One region of the Lysinibacillus sp. BSL11 genome, then DNA from elsewhere that is predicted to be linked to it. Evidence: riboswitches for the same ligand, from Rfam matches in the RefSeq annotation. Region 1 holds a riboswitch; the other holds the start of a gene.
The links. A riboswitch is a leader RNA that binds a small molecule or an ion and turns the genes downstream of it on or off. The one in region 1 is predicted to bind FMN.
Positions count from the first base shown of each region.

Region 2: linked by a shared signal. The riboswitch ahead of RCJ95_RS03850 (ECF transporter S component) and the one ahead of ribE (riboflavin synthase) in region 1 are both predicted to bind FMN.

Region 1 covers NZ_JAVGCX010000002.1:13,393-20,442, forward strand. Annotated here, with positions in the region: gene ribH (6,7-dimethyl-8-ribityllumazine synthase) at 119-601, opposite strand; gene ribB (3,4-dihydroxy-2-butanone-4-phosphate synthase) at 617-1,246, opposite strand; gene ribE (riboflavin synthase) at 1,271-1,909, opposite strand; FMN riboswitch at 2,116-2,241, opposite strand; FMN riboswitch at 2,358-2,483, opposite strand; gene RCJ95_RS02730 (YibE/F family protein) at 2,704-3,828, shown strand; gene RCJ95_RS02735 (YibE/F family protein) at 3,825-4,601, shown strand; gene RCJ95_RS02740 (HAD-IA family hydrolase) at 4,843-5,460, shown strand; gene RCJ95_RS02745 (methyl-accepting chemotaxis protein) at 5,507-6,331, opposite strand; gene RCJ95_RS02750 (VanW family protein) at 6,430-7,050, opposite strand, start outside.
Region 2 covers NZ_JAVGCX010000002.1:235,054-242,103, forward strand. Annotated here, with positions in the region: gene RCJ95_RS03840 (STAS domain-containing protein) at 1-296, shown strand, start outside; gene RCJ95_RS03845 (sodium-dependent transporter) at 352-1,698, opposite strand; gene RCJ95_RS03850 (ECF transporter S component) at 1,919-2,506, opposite strand; FMN riboswitch at 2,724-2,909, opposite strand; gene RCJ95_RS03855 (RNA polymerase subunit sigma) at 3,053-4,339, opposite strand; gene sigX (RNA polymerase sigma factor SigX) at 4,336-4,869, opposite strand; gene RCJ95_RS03865 (ATP-binding protein) at 4,948-6,723, opposite strand; gene RCJ95_RS03870 (response regulator transcription factor) at 6,716-7,050, opposite strand, start outside.

The DNA.
Region 1 (7,050 bases):
CCTACTGAGCCAGCTCAAGATTAGTACATTTATGAAAACAATCACATTCAATAAATACACTTAAGCATATTTTTCCCATGGTTGTTCAAAATATTCAAAGAAACAAATGTTGTGACGACTATTTAAATTGTCCTGAACTAATCATTTTCTTTAGATTTGCCATCTCAATTGCAGACATTGCCGCATCATAGCCTTTATTACCAGATTTCGTTCCTGCACGTTCAATTGCCTGTTCAATATTTTCGGTAGTAACAATTCCAAAAATAACAGGTACATTCGTTGACAATGACACATTGGCAATGCCTTTTGCAGATTCATTACAAACATAGTCATAGTGTGTTGTAGAGCCACGAATAACAGTACCTAAACCAATAATGGCATCATATTTCTTTGTTTCTGCCAGTTGTTTTGCCATAAAAGGAACTTCAAAAGCCCCTGGTACCCATGCAACATCAATAAATGCAGGATCAACCCCATGACGAGTTAAACCATCCATTGCCCCATCCAATAATTTGCTAGTAATGAACTCATTAAAACGACCCACTACTACTGCAATTTTCAAATCCGTTCCAATTAATTGTGCTTCAAATGTTTGACCCATTGTTTTTTCTCCTTTTTACATAGAAATTTTAGATTTATTAGTGGATAATTGTTTACGATATGCAACCAATGCTTCTATCGATATCATTTTTAAGCCATGATGTGCAGCGAACTTTGTCAGTTCTTCAAACCGAAGCATGTGCCCATCATCCCCCATAATTTCGCAAATAACACCTGCTGGTACACTATCACAAAGCTTCGCTAGATCAATCGTCGCCTCTGTGTGCCCTCTCCGTTGCAGCACTCCTTGCTCTTTCGCAATCAACGGAAAAATATGGCCTGGTCGACGAAAATCAGTCGGCTTAGCTTGCTTTTCTATCATCCTTTGTATCGTTAGCGCACGCTCAAAGGCGCTAATCCCTGTCGTTGTTTCTACATGGTCGATGCTTATCGTAAATGCGGTTTGATGGTTATCCGTATTGTGCTGAACCATTGGATATAAATCTAGCTGTTGTGCAAGCTGCTGCGAAATCGGCGTACAAATTAAACCTCTACCATTGGTTGCCATAAAGTTGATTGTTGCTGGTGTGATGAATTCAGCGAGTGCCAGAAGATCTCCTTCATTTTCTCGATCCTCATCATCAACCACCACAATCATATTGCCGTGCCTTAAATCCTCTATGGCTTCTTCAATTGAATGTAGCACGATGATCAACTCCTATTCTATGATTTAAAAACCATGTTGTGCTAAATAATCTCTTGTAATAGCTGGCGTTGTTTGCCCTTTTTTTAATTGCCCTATAATGTATTTTCCGACTAAATCGGTTTCGATATTAACGATTGCTCCAACCCTCTTCAAACCTAAAACGGTTTCTTTGTAAGTATGAGGAATGAGCGAAATCGTGACACTATTGGCTTCAACATGAAAAAGGGTTAAGCTTGTGCCATCAATTGTTATGGAACCCTTTGGAATACAAAAGTTGGTTAGTTCCTCAGACATTTCGATATCAATATAAACGGCGTTTGCCACTGGACGTTTTCGCAAAATTTTGCCGACTCCATCAACATGACCAGCAACAAAATGACCTCCAAATCGTCCATTAGCAGGCATGGCCCGCTCCAAATTAACAGAATCACCTATTGCCAGCTGCTGTAAATTTGTTGCTTTGACTGTTTCAGGCATAACATCCATCGTAAGCTGCTGTTGTGTGAAATGTGTCACCGTTAAACAAACTCCATTGACCGCTATACTGTCACCAAGCTTGACATCCTCCGTTATCTTGGCTGATTGAATCGTAATTTTCATACTGTTCCGATCGCTTTGCACGGCTTTTATGATACCAATATCCTCTACAAGTCCAGTAAACATTCCATCACCTACTCTACTTTATTAGCACTTCTATTCTTTACTTTTAAAGTTGATCCACCTGTTTTTGTGCCTTATCCTTATCCTTCTCCCTTCTCTCGTTAACAATATAAAAATAAAAACCCCTTTACATCAAAGGGGTTTTGGGAGTATAAGACATCAACAAATAAGCCTATTTGAAAACAATTTTTTCATAGACTGTTATCTCATTCGTTCTTCTCCCATCCAGACTATCACTGTCGGTTTTGGATTTGCACCAAATCAGCTTGCGCTCACGGACTTTGAATTGCTTCATCACCGCCGATTGGGAATTTCACCCTACCCCGAAGAACATCTTCTATTCGATTGTAGCTAAATAAAAAAACTTCCCACAAGGTGATTGGGAAGTTTTGTAATAAATGCATAGTCAAATAAACCTTCTAAATTAGAATCAATTTAAAAAGTTCGCATTTTTACCCTTCTCCCATCCAGACTGTAACTGTCGGTTTTGGATTTGCACCAAATCAGCTTGCGCTCACGGACTTTGAATTGCTTCATCACCGCCGATCGGGAATTTCACCCTACCCCGAAGAATATTTTTATTTAGCTAGTCTTACGATAACACTATTTTATTATATTATCCATCCTTCTTTTTAAATTTTTTTGGAAGCATAAATTTTAAACAGCTCTGACGAGACTTAAAAAATGTAAAAGATGTTATTAAAATGATGACATTTAACCTGTTAATGGAACTTCTTAATCAAAAAAACGTTCCTTTACAAGTGACTATTCAGTCTAGCCGTTTGGAGGTCATTTACTTGACATTTTTAAAAAATATACCTTTTAAACAAGCTATTTGCTATGCCCTATTAGCATTCTGTTGTGGGGTTTCGATTGTTTTCGTACATCATAATGAACAATTTTATGATCGACCGATAGCGAAAATAACGCAAGTGGATGTAACAAAATCAGAACCAATGAAAGACATGTATGAAAATAAGGATTTTTTATTTACACAGGAAATTATGGCCATTATCAAAAATGGTCAGCATAAGGGGCAATCCATTCATTTGACGAATGACTATTCTTCGTCTGGTGCTTTTGATCAAGAATACCATGTAGGCAATGAAATCTTTGTCACGCTAGATGATCGCACAGCACAATCAGTTTTAACAGGAACCATTGTCGATTTAAAACGTGATCAAACCATGGTAATGATTGCATGGATTTTTATTTTTGCCCTACTTATTATAGGTAAAAGACAAGGCTTATTTTCTATCATTAGCCTGGTGGTCAATGCTGTGATTTTATCATTCGCATTAGATCTTTATGTGAAGCATGGGGGCGTAAGCCTATTAGTAGTCAGCGGCATTTGTGCGGTGCTATTTACAATTATCTCGCTACTACTTATTAGTGGATTAAATACAAAAACATATGTAGCCATCGTGTCCACACTTTTAGGCACTATTCTAGCGCTTATCATAAGCTCTATTGTAATGTGGTTGACAGGTGAAAATGGTCTTCGTTATGAAGAAATGCAATTTTTAACGCGTCCCTATCGTACCGTCTTTATGGCAGGTTTATTTATTGGCTCACTCGGGGCAGTAATGGATGTTTCTATTACAATGGCTTCCTCGATTTTTGCTTTATACGAGCAAGATCCTACGATCCCTGTCAAAGCACTTAAATCTTCGGGACATGAAATCGGTAAAGATATCATGGGTACTATTACAAGTATTTTATTCTTTGCCTACCTTTGCGGCTCCATACCTATGATTATTCTCTATTTAAAAAATTCTTCCACATTAGGGCTTACATTGTCCTTAAATCTTTCTTTAGAATTAGCCCGTGCCTTAGCAGGGGGTATTGGTGTTGTCCTTACGATTCCTATTAGTCTGTATACCGCTATATTTTTCATTAATCGAAAGAGGGTTCGAGAATGAATGTTGTCGTCTTATTAGCAGTTATATTGTGCGTGTTAATGGTTCTAGTCGGCGGTAGACAGGGGATACGCTCATTTCTTTCTTTATTCCTAAACTTTGGTGTACTCTTTGTCACCATTTTTTTAATGACAAACCCTAAAAATAGCCCTATCATCTTGACGTTTATTGCCTGTACGATCATTAGCTGTATTAGCCTTTTCTATATCAATAAAACAAATAGTAAAACCATTACAGCCTTTATCTCGACGATGGTGACGATAGTTGTGTTACTACTCTTTATTACCTTTGTAACGGAAAAGTCGATGATCCAAGGGTTTGGCGAAGAATCAACTGAAGAAATCAGCATCTTTTCTCTCTACATTGGTGTTAATTTTGTGCAGATTGGTGCATCAGTCATCATTATGAGTACGATAGGTGCCATTATGGATGTAGCTATTTCTATCGCTACCTCCATGCATGAGATTTTTTATCGTAATCCTTCGATTAGTAGAAAAAAACTATTTGCAGCTGGCTTAAGTATAGGAAGAGATATATTAGGAACCGATACCAATACGTTATTTTTTGCTTTCTTTGGTGGCTATTTAAGCTTGTTAATCTGGTTCAAGGACCTCTCCTATTCGATTGGAGAAATTGTTAACTCCAAGGTTTTTAGTGCAGAAATGACAACCATTTTTTGTGCAGGTATCGGCATTGCACTGATTATTCCGATCGCCTCCTGCATCAATGCCTATTATTTAATTCGTACACGCGAAAAATCAGAAAAACTTTTATAAAAATTACCAGCACCTATCATAAAACAAAATAAGGCCGAGGTGTCTCAATGGACTTATGAGACACCTCTTTTTGTTGTAGCATTTCCATTGCAATCGCCTCATTTTCTGATAATATTTACCATAAGATGTTTACGTACGCTCAAAATGGTTGTTATTTCAGGATTACTAGATCGCCCATTCCATGTAACATTTTTTAGCATAGAACGTCAATACAACGAGATGAAAAAGGAGAAAGTTTGCAATGAAGCATATTATCTTTGATTTTGATGGGACGCTGGCAGATTCTACTGCTGTGTTTGCATCAGCATGGAATACTTTAGCCCAAAAATATAAATTTAAAGGCATTGAATTGAAGGAAATTGATACATTAAAAAAATTATCAATTTCAGAACGCAGTAAATTATTCGACTTTCCAATGTATAAGTTGCCTATGATTTTACCGCAATTTTATAAATTGTATCGCCAATCATTAAATGATGTTCATCTGTTCGAGGGAATGAAGGAAGTATTAATAGAGATTGATAAAAGAGGCTATAAAATCCTGATTATTTCCTCAAACTCTAAAGAGAATATTTTAGAATTTCTTAAAATGAACGGTATTCATTGTGTAGCAGATGTACTTTGCTCCAACCGCATTTTTGGTAAGGACAAAGTAATGAAAAAGTTTTTAAAGGAAGCGAATGTTGACTCATCTGACGTCGTATATATTGGAGACGAGCAAAGGGATATTGTTGCGTGTAAGAAAGCCGGAGTACCAATTATTTGGGTGGAATGGGGCTATGATGCCAAAGAGGTCGTGCAAAATGAAGAACCTGAATACAGTGTCACAACACCACAGGAAATTTTAGAGATCATTTAATCATGAAAAAGGATAATAGCACTTGTCTATTATCCTTTTTATATGACTATCCTTTGATGTCACTAATTTGCATAAGCTTTTCTGCTGTACTATTAACCCCTTTGTAGGCATCTGTTAATTCATGCATACTCGCAGCAAACTGCTGTGTAAACGCAGCAATTTGATTCGATGATGCATTGACCTGATCGATGGATTGTTTAATGTTTTCTAGTTGCACAGTTATGCTATCAGCACTTTCTGTACTACTCTGAGACATTTTTTGAATTTCAGAAGCGACCACCGCAAAGCCACGCCCATGCTCACCTGAACGTGCCGCTTCTATGGATGCGTTTAGACCAAGAATTCTCGATTTCATAGCTAAATCTTTTACTAAATGGACAATCACATTAATTTGTTCTATATCGCCTGTCATTGATTCTGAGAAATTAGACAACTCTTCCAAACGATTGGATACATCCTTACTGGCAGTGGCTAATCCTTCATTTGTAGCTGTCATTTCTTCTACAGCACTTGAAAGCTCGGTTGCCAGTAGGCGCATACTATCCATTTTTTCATTGGAAATAATGGCACTTACTACGCCAATAACACGTCCTCCTTCAAAAATAGGCTGGGCAGAGGCAATATAGGCCATACCAAAACCTTCTGCACCACGCTCCTCTTTTACAAATTTCCCTGAACTTAACGCTATTTCTGTTGCTGTACCTCGATATTTATGTACTGGATCACCAACCCCAACTTTTAAGTCAACCTTTTTTCCTGGTTTGTAGGCAAGCACTCTTTCCGTATCTGCCACGATGACACAAGCATCCTCTGGGTAAGTTGCTTGGTATAAATCAATCGAATCGATAGTTGCTTGTAGTTTAGGATGCATTGTCTTTTCCTCCCTAAAATTTTCTGAACTGTATCAATTTAACTATATCATGCGATCCGAAAAAAGACACCAACGTCCAGTGGTGTCTCATTACAAGATTATGATTTTTTCAATAATTCTACATATTTTTCTGCCGTTCGAATTTCAATTGTTAGAGAATTCGCTCCATAGCTTGCCTTAATTAAAAATGGTACATCATTTGAGTTTTGAAACCTAAAATCTAACGTATCATAAGATACCGTAGCATCTCTTCCTTTTGGGACATATCCTACATCTAACGAATGATGATGGCGCTCAACATATTTGATGGGAATTTGGTCTACTGCATTAAACAAGGTTGAAGAAGTTTGACAGATTCCACCGCCAATTCCCATGACTACCTTCTTATTAATAATTTCAGGTGCGGGTTGATAGCCATTTGCCTCATCTCTTGGACCTACAATTGTATTAAAAGAAAAATAATCGCCACTGCCTACAATCACATTATGAATGGCTCTGGCAGACAGCTCTATATTTTTATTTCTTCCTAAATCAGCACGATTGAAATAAGTAGTATAAGATGCAACAACCACTTCCTCTAATAAAGGAAGATCCTCAAAATAATAGCCACTTTCTGTTATATAGAGCGGCATTTCTACCTGACCACCAGTCGCAGAAGCTTCGATAATACGCTCCACTAGCTCACTTTCCTTTAAAATAATTTGCGGCTTCCCCTTAAT
Region 2 (7,050 bases), 220 kb from region 1:
AAGAAATAAAGTCAGAGCTTCAAACACTTAGCTTAGACACAAAACACGGATACATTATCGATATGCAAAGGGTAACAAATATTGATAGTACTGGATTCGGTATGATCGTTAATTTCGCTAAGAAGGTGTCTGTAAAAGATAAGAAAATCGCCATTATTGTCGTCGATGATTTCATTCGCAACTTATTCGCTATTTCACAGGTTGATAAAGTATTCCCTATTGCCGAAAGTGAAGAACAAGCAAGGAAGATTATTAAAGAAGATTGGCTAGGTGAGCTATCGCTTAACGACTATTAATTTTTGTTATACTAATAAAAAGGTGTATTCCGTCTAATAGGAATACACCTTTTCTTTAATACTGCAGTAGCATATTAACAAACACAACTAGAATGATAATCGGTACAACAACTAACATTAACATACGGTATGTCGAATAATAGCCTTGTCCCATTTGACTACCCGTTAGCAATTCTCTCTTCACAAATTCTTTATCTACTACATAGGCAATAAAAATAGCAATGAATAAATTCCCTAGTGGAAGCATGATATTTGACACTAAAAAATCGGTTGCATCAAAAATACTTTTCTCAAAAATCATTATATCCGACAAAACACTCGAAGAAAGTGCAGCTGGAATAGCTGCAATAAACACGACTATACCAAGTAAAAGTGTCCACATTGGACGGGATTTCTGACTATTCTCCATAAATGCTGCGACAATAATCTCATATAAACTAAATGATGACGTTAATGTAGCAAATAAAAATAGCAATAAAAACATAGCTAAAAACACTTCACCGAATGGCATTTGACTAAAAGCTGTTGGTAGCACCATAAATAGCAAACCTGGACCTGCTGCTGGCTCTAAATCAAAGGCGAACACCACAGGGAAAATTGCTAATCCTGCTAAAAATGAAACAAGCACGGTTAACAACACTACAGAACCTGCTGAATTCGGAAGACTGACATCTTTTTTTAGATAAGAGCTATATGTAACTAGACAAGAAAAGCCTACTGCTAACCCAAAGAACGATTGCCCTAGGGCTTCTAATAATGCCTTACCCGTAATATTCGAGAAATCTGGCCATAAGAAGAATTTTACCCCTTCCATTGCCCCATCTAATGTAACAGCACGCACAACAAGGACAATGAACATTATGAAAAGTAACGGCATCATCCATTTATTGGCCTTTTCAATCCCATTTTGTACACCTAATGAAATCACAAGTACGTTGACCAATGTAAACAACACTAGACCAACTAGCGTAATCCAAGGTGTGCCTATAATTTTTCCAAATAATTCAGTTGGATCTACTGCCGGATCAATTACCGCGCCAGCTACACCTAGCCCACTATAAATAAAGATCCAACCTCCAACTACGCTATAAAAAGTTAATAATAAAAAACAACCTAGCACGCCCATTCGACCAATCCAAGCCCAGCCTGGCTTAGTTGGAGCAATTTTTTTATACGCTGTTACAGCCTCGGATTGTGTACCACGTCCTAAAACATACTCGGATAATAACATCGGTAGCCCTATTAACAAGGTAAATAACACAAAGATAAGGAAAAATGCTCCCCCACCACTTTGTCCTGTTACATAGGGAAGTTTCCAAATTGCCCCTAGTCCGATCGCCGCACCAGCTGATGCTAAAATAAAACCTAATTTACTAGACCATTGTCCTTTTTTTCCACTCATCTCTTCAAACTCCTCAAACATTCTAAACTCTTCTCTATTTTACATGAAAATGTAGCTTTCGACTAGGTTATAATCATAAAGTACTATTTAGCTATTTTACTCTATTACTTTTTTCTATATTTATCCGTTAGTTTTGCCTTTCTATTCTTCACACCTTTTCCTATCCATCGTTCCTTCCAACAAAAAAACCTCAGGTATATTGACCCGAGGTTAGTAAAAATTATTTTGTTATATAGATAGAACGCTGGCGGTCGATCCATTTGCGCATTGTTGTAAATAAAAATGCCATAATAGCCGTTAATAAAATACCTTTCACAATGTTAAATGGTAAAATCCCAGCGATAATCATTTTATAAAGTGAATCACCTACAACAGGCTCCATACCTAAGAAGTATGTGTACATCGGTAAAAATACTGCGTAATTTAAAATACTCATGCCTACTGCCATTACAACTGTCCCAGTCGCTAAACCTCCAACAAGACCAGCAATTGTTTTAAAGCGATTAAAAATAAGGCTTACTGGTAAAATAAATAAAATACCCGTTGCAAAGTTGGCCATATGACCTACTGGCACACCTGTTGGCGTTCCAGAGAAAATCCAATCCAATACATTTTTAAATAATTCTACTAAAATACCAGCTACAGGCCCCATTGTGATGGCTGCTATTAATGCAGGCATATCACTAAAGTCCACTTCCAAAAATGCTGGGAATGGTGGAATTGGGAAATTAAAAAGCATTAATAAAAACGAAATACTGCTCAGCATGCCAATCGTAATAAACGATTGGAGTTTAACATTTTTCTTCATAGAAAACTCTCTCCTCTTTGCTGATTCAATCTCGCAAGAAGAAAGGTGACGATCTTTCAATTGTTAGCACGAAAAAACCCTTATGCATGAAGAGCACAAGGGAGAAAGGCATGACGAATAAGCGTCAATTTAAACTATTTTTGAGCACCGTTTAAAAAGCCATACAAAAAAAGCGCTCGGTCATAGTTTATTTCATAACAATGAATGACGATCGTACCTCCATCTTCTCCCATCCAGACTTTAACTGTCGGCCTCGGAATCACACCAAGTCAGCCATGCAAATAAATTTGCACAGGTCGCGGGCTGAAGAGCGAAGCATAAACCATTCGAGTTAATGGAAACATTAACGGTTCACCACTCTATTACCGCCGGTCGGGATTTTCACCCTGCCCCGAAGATGAATCATATTATTTTATACTACAACCTTACTATAATTAATTATTAAGAAAAAGTAAATAGTTCTGCTTAAAAAAATCCGATTAGATTTGTATGTATTATAAAAATGGAGCATTCCATGTTACAGGGATGCTCCATTTTTGATTCTGACTAAGGCATAGATTGTTTATTTGGCCCCACAGGCTTTGGCAAATACGTTTTTAAATCGAATCCTTCCCAGCTTTCTTGGACCACATTATCTAAGCGTAATTGTTGGTCAAAGCTAGCAGCAGTTAACATCATAGCTTCAATCAATTGGGTAGCGCGAATCGGCTCCATCGATGCTAAATCTAAGGGAATATCGAATGTTACGACTACACCTTCCGCTTCCTCTTTCACGGTATATGTTACGTTTTCAGGAACCACTGTTACATAAACATCATCATTTTTGTTTTTCATTAGTGTAAGTGCCTCTGTAACATTAGCAAATGTTTGACGGAAATCTGGTGACAGATATTCTGCCCCATTACCATCTTGGTATAAATAATAATTAAAATGCTTAGCGTTTGTTAATGACATGGCTTGACTTGGCTCACCCTCTTGAGAAAACTCATAAGGTGTGCCATCTTCATTTTGAATCTCAACTTCCGTATATTCAGAATCCGAGAAGGTATCCTCTAAAGTCCCTTTGTATTCATTAACGGTAGCTGATGCAACATCATAGTCATTGTCCTTTGGTAAAACGTGGACAAGCTTGTCTTCCTTCTCCTTCAGTTCACCTTTAAAAGGATGATATTCCGTAAACCCTTTGGCTTCTTCATCTATTTGAGGAGCATATTTTTCATACATCTGTAAGGTAGAAGGCTTTTCTGTTCCAAAATCAGTTGCTACACGCTCATTTGGTATCACATATGTCATCGGAACACTTTCTGCATCGCGTCCTGCCAAACCAATACGGAAAACGACAGCATCTTTCACATCTTCCTCATAGACAGACGACCGTAAAGATAACATACGCTCATGCTCCGATACAATACTGGATTGAAGTGCCTCATCCTGGGTTGCTGCCTCTTTAGCAGAACGATCTTCCTGTAACGTAGCGTAATTAGCCTTTTCTGGCGTACTAGCGAGATCTTTTTGGCTAGCGCCATTATTCATGAACATGAAGCCAACGAGTACCGTTATCGCGAAAACTGCTGCTACACTCGTAAAAATCGGCATTTTTCGGAACTTTAAGCGTGATGGTCGTTCATCTTGAATTAAAGGTTTACTTTCTGGTTGTGCTTCTTCATTCTCTATAGGTTGTTGTATTGCTTCTTGAAGGTGACTATTATCCTGCAAGCGAGCATCTGCCATTAACCGATTTAATATTTCTTCTTTTGAACGGCGGTCAGAAAGCTTAGGGGCATTGTTCAAGACATGTTCAAGCTGTTCATCATCAAATGGCTTATGTGTCATTGCCGTTTCGCCTCCTGTTCTCTAATCGGCTGTAGCTGTTGCCTTAAAAATTTAATGGCTCGATGCTGGGTCGTTTTTACCTTAGCTTCTGTCCAATCTAGTATTTGCGCTGTTTCTGCAATCGATAAATCTTGAAAATAGCGCATTATAATGACCATTTTTTGGTCGCCTGTGCAGTTTTCAAGTGCTGAATCTACCTGCATAAATTCATCACTGGCCTGTAGCATATCTTCCGGTGATGGCGTGGTTGAATGGAGCTGTTCCGTTTCCCAGTCAAAGAAATCATGTGAATGCTTTTGACGTACAGCTTGCTTTCTAAAATGATCAATCGCTACATTTTTAGCAATAGCAAATAGCCAAGTTTTCTCACTACTATTCCCTGCAAATTGATCGTATGAGCGCAACACTCGTACATAAACTTCATGTGCTAAATCTTCGGCAAGTGTACGGTTTTTTACTAAATAGATTAAAAACTGAAACACGTCTTGGTGATATGCATCGTATAGTCGATGGAACACGGAGTCATTCAAAGCACTCCACCCCCGTTCTATAATATTTGTCGTCTTACATTCATAGAAGTTACAGCCAATTAATAGCAATACTTGTTATTAATCGAACGGTAAATAAAACGTGAAGGTCGTACCCTCTTTCAACACACTGTCTACCATAATATTACCTGAGTGTGCCTTCACAATATTTCTAGCGATGGCTAAGCCGAGACCAGTTCCACCCTTGGAACGAGTACGTGCCTTATCGGCTTTATAAAAACGTTCAAAGACATAGGGTAAGTCCTCTTGAGGAATGCCATGTCCTGTATCTTGAACAGATATTTTAGCAAATGTCGGCTCCTGCTCTACTTTCACAGACACAGACCCTTCATCTGTATGTCTAAGGGCATTGTCGACTAAATTTGTAAGCACTTGTTCAATGCGATCCTCATCTATATTAATCATGGCCTCGTCATTAAATTCACTTTCAAACAACAAACGAACGTGCTTTTCTTTTGCTACTTGTGAAAACTTTTGTGTAATACGTTCAAATGTAGAATTAATTGGTAATTCATCTTTATAAAGCGTCATATGCCCTGATTCCATGCGTGCCAAATCTAATAGATCTGTCACAAGGCGGCCCATTCGCTTCGATTCATCATAAATAATCTTGGTAATCTCATTTCGCTCTTCCTGATCCTGAATAAAATCGTCATCCATTAATGCTTCCGAGTAACCTTGAAGCATGGCAATCGGTGTTCGGAGCTCATGAGAGACATTGGCAATAAAATCGGATCTTAGTTTTTCTAAGCGATGCTGTTCAGTCATATCACGAATTACAGCCACAGCGCCACGTATCATTTCACCACTATAAAGGGGACTAATAGTAAATGTATAATAGCTGCCATCCATTTCAATTTCCTCTTCTAGTTTATCCTCAAACATCAGCACATGATCAAGCATATGATACAGCTCTGGCGGGATAGGTTTTGCACTTTGTGAGCCTTTATTCACAAACCACTTTTGCATTAGACGTTCAGCTGGTGGATTACTTAATAATATTGTACGATCCCGATTAAATGTAATCACTGCATCTGTCATGGATGTCAAAATATTAGAAAGCTGTTCGTTTTCTTGATTGATAACCTCTAAATTATGCTTTAATTGACGGCCCATTTGGTTGAAGGCAACGGCAAGCTGACCAATTTCGTCATTTTGGGTAGTAGGCATTTTTGCTTCAAAATTCCCTTTTGCAATTTCAAAAGCTAATTCACGCATTTTTCTTAATGGCGAAGTTATACGTGAAGAAAGGAAGAATGCGAAGAATGTCGTCAACACAAATGCTATGAAGGCTGCTAAAAAGACAATTTTCGTTGTTTCCTTAGACGTTTTATGTAGCGCATCTGGGCTTTGATAGATGAAGACAGCTCCATGTACTGCATTTTCCACATTTAAGGGAAAACCAAGTACGACATAAGATTCCATCTTTTCTTGATCAGTTGAAGATGGCATCATCATTTCTTTAATAATTGGTTCATCTGATTGAAACACTTCATGAAAAGATTTATTGGCTAAAATAGTATCTTGTATTTCTTTTTTGTTGACACCCTCTTGCATCGCAAAAGACACTTCAACATGACTGATTGCGATCAATGCATTGGTCCCTGTAGGTAAAATATCTTTTAATAATTCCGAGGTAGATTCGGCTGTTTCATTGTCATCTACTATACTTGCTACCGTTGCAGCTGTTTGTCGCAATGAAATTTCCGCTTGCTGCATATGGTAATTTTGAAGAAATTCAAGCATTAATACCGTGAAAACAAATAATACAAATGAAACGAGAAGCAATATGGTTACCCATAGCTTCCCGACAACACTATTCCATATTCTATTCATTGACAACCTCAAATTTGTATCCAACGCCCCAAACCGTCACAATCATTTTAGCAGCGTTTTCAGAAACTCGGTTGAGTTTTTCACGTAAACGTTTTACATGTGTGTCCACTGTACGTAAATCACCAAAGAAGTCATAATGCCATACCTCTTTTAGTAGTTGTTCACGGTCAAATACTTTGTCTGGTGATTTCGCTAAAAAGTACAGCAATTCATACTCTTTCGGTGTTAAATTAACCTCAATGCCCTCTGCAGTCACACGGTGTGCATCATGATCAATCATTAAGTGTTGGAACACCACTAAATCTTTTGAAGAAGACGCATTAGTGG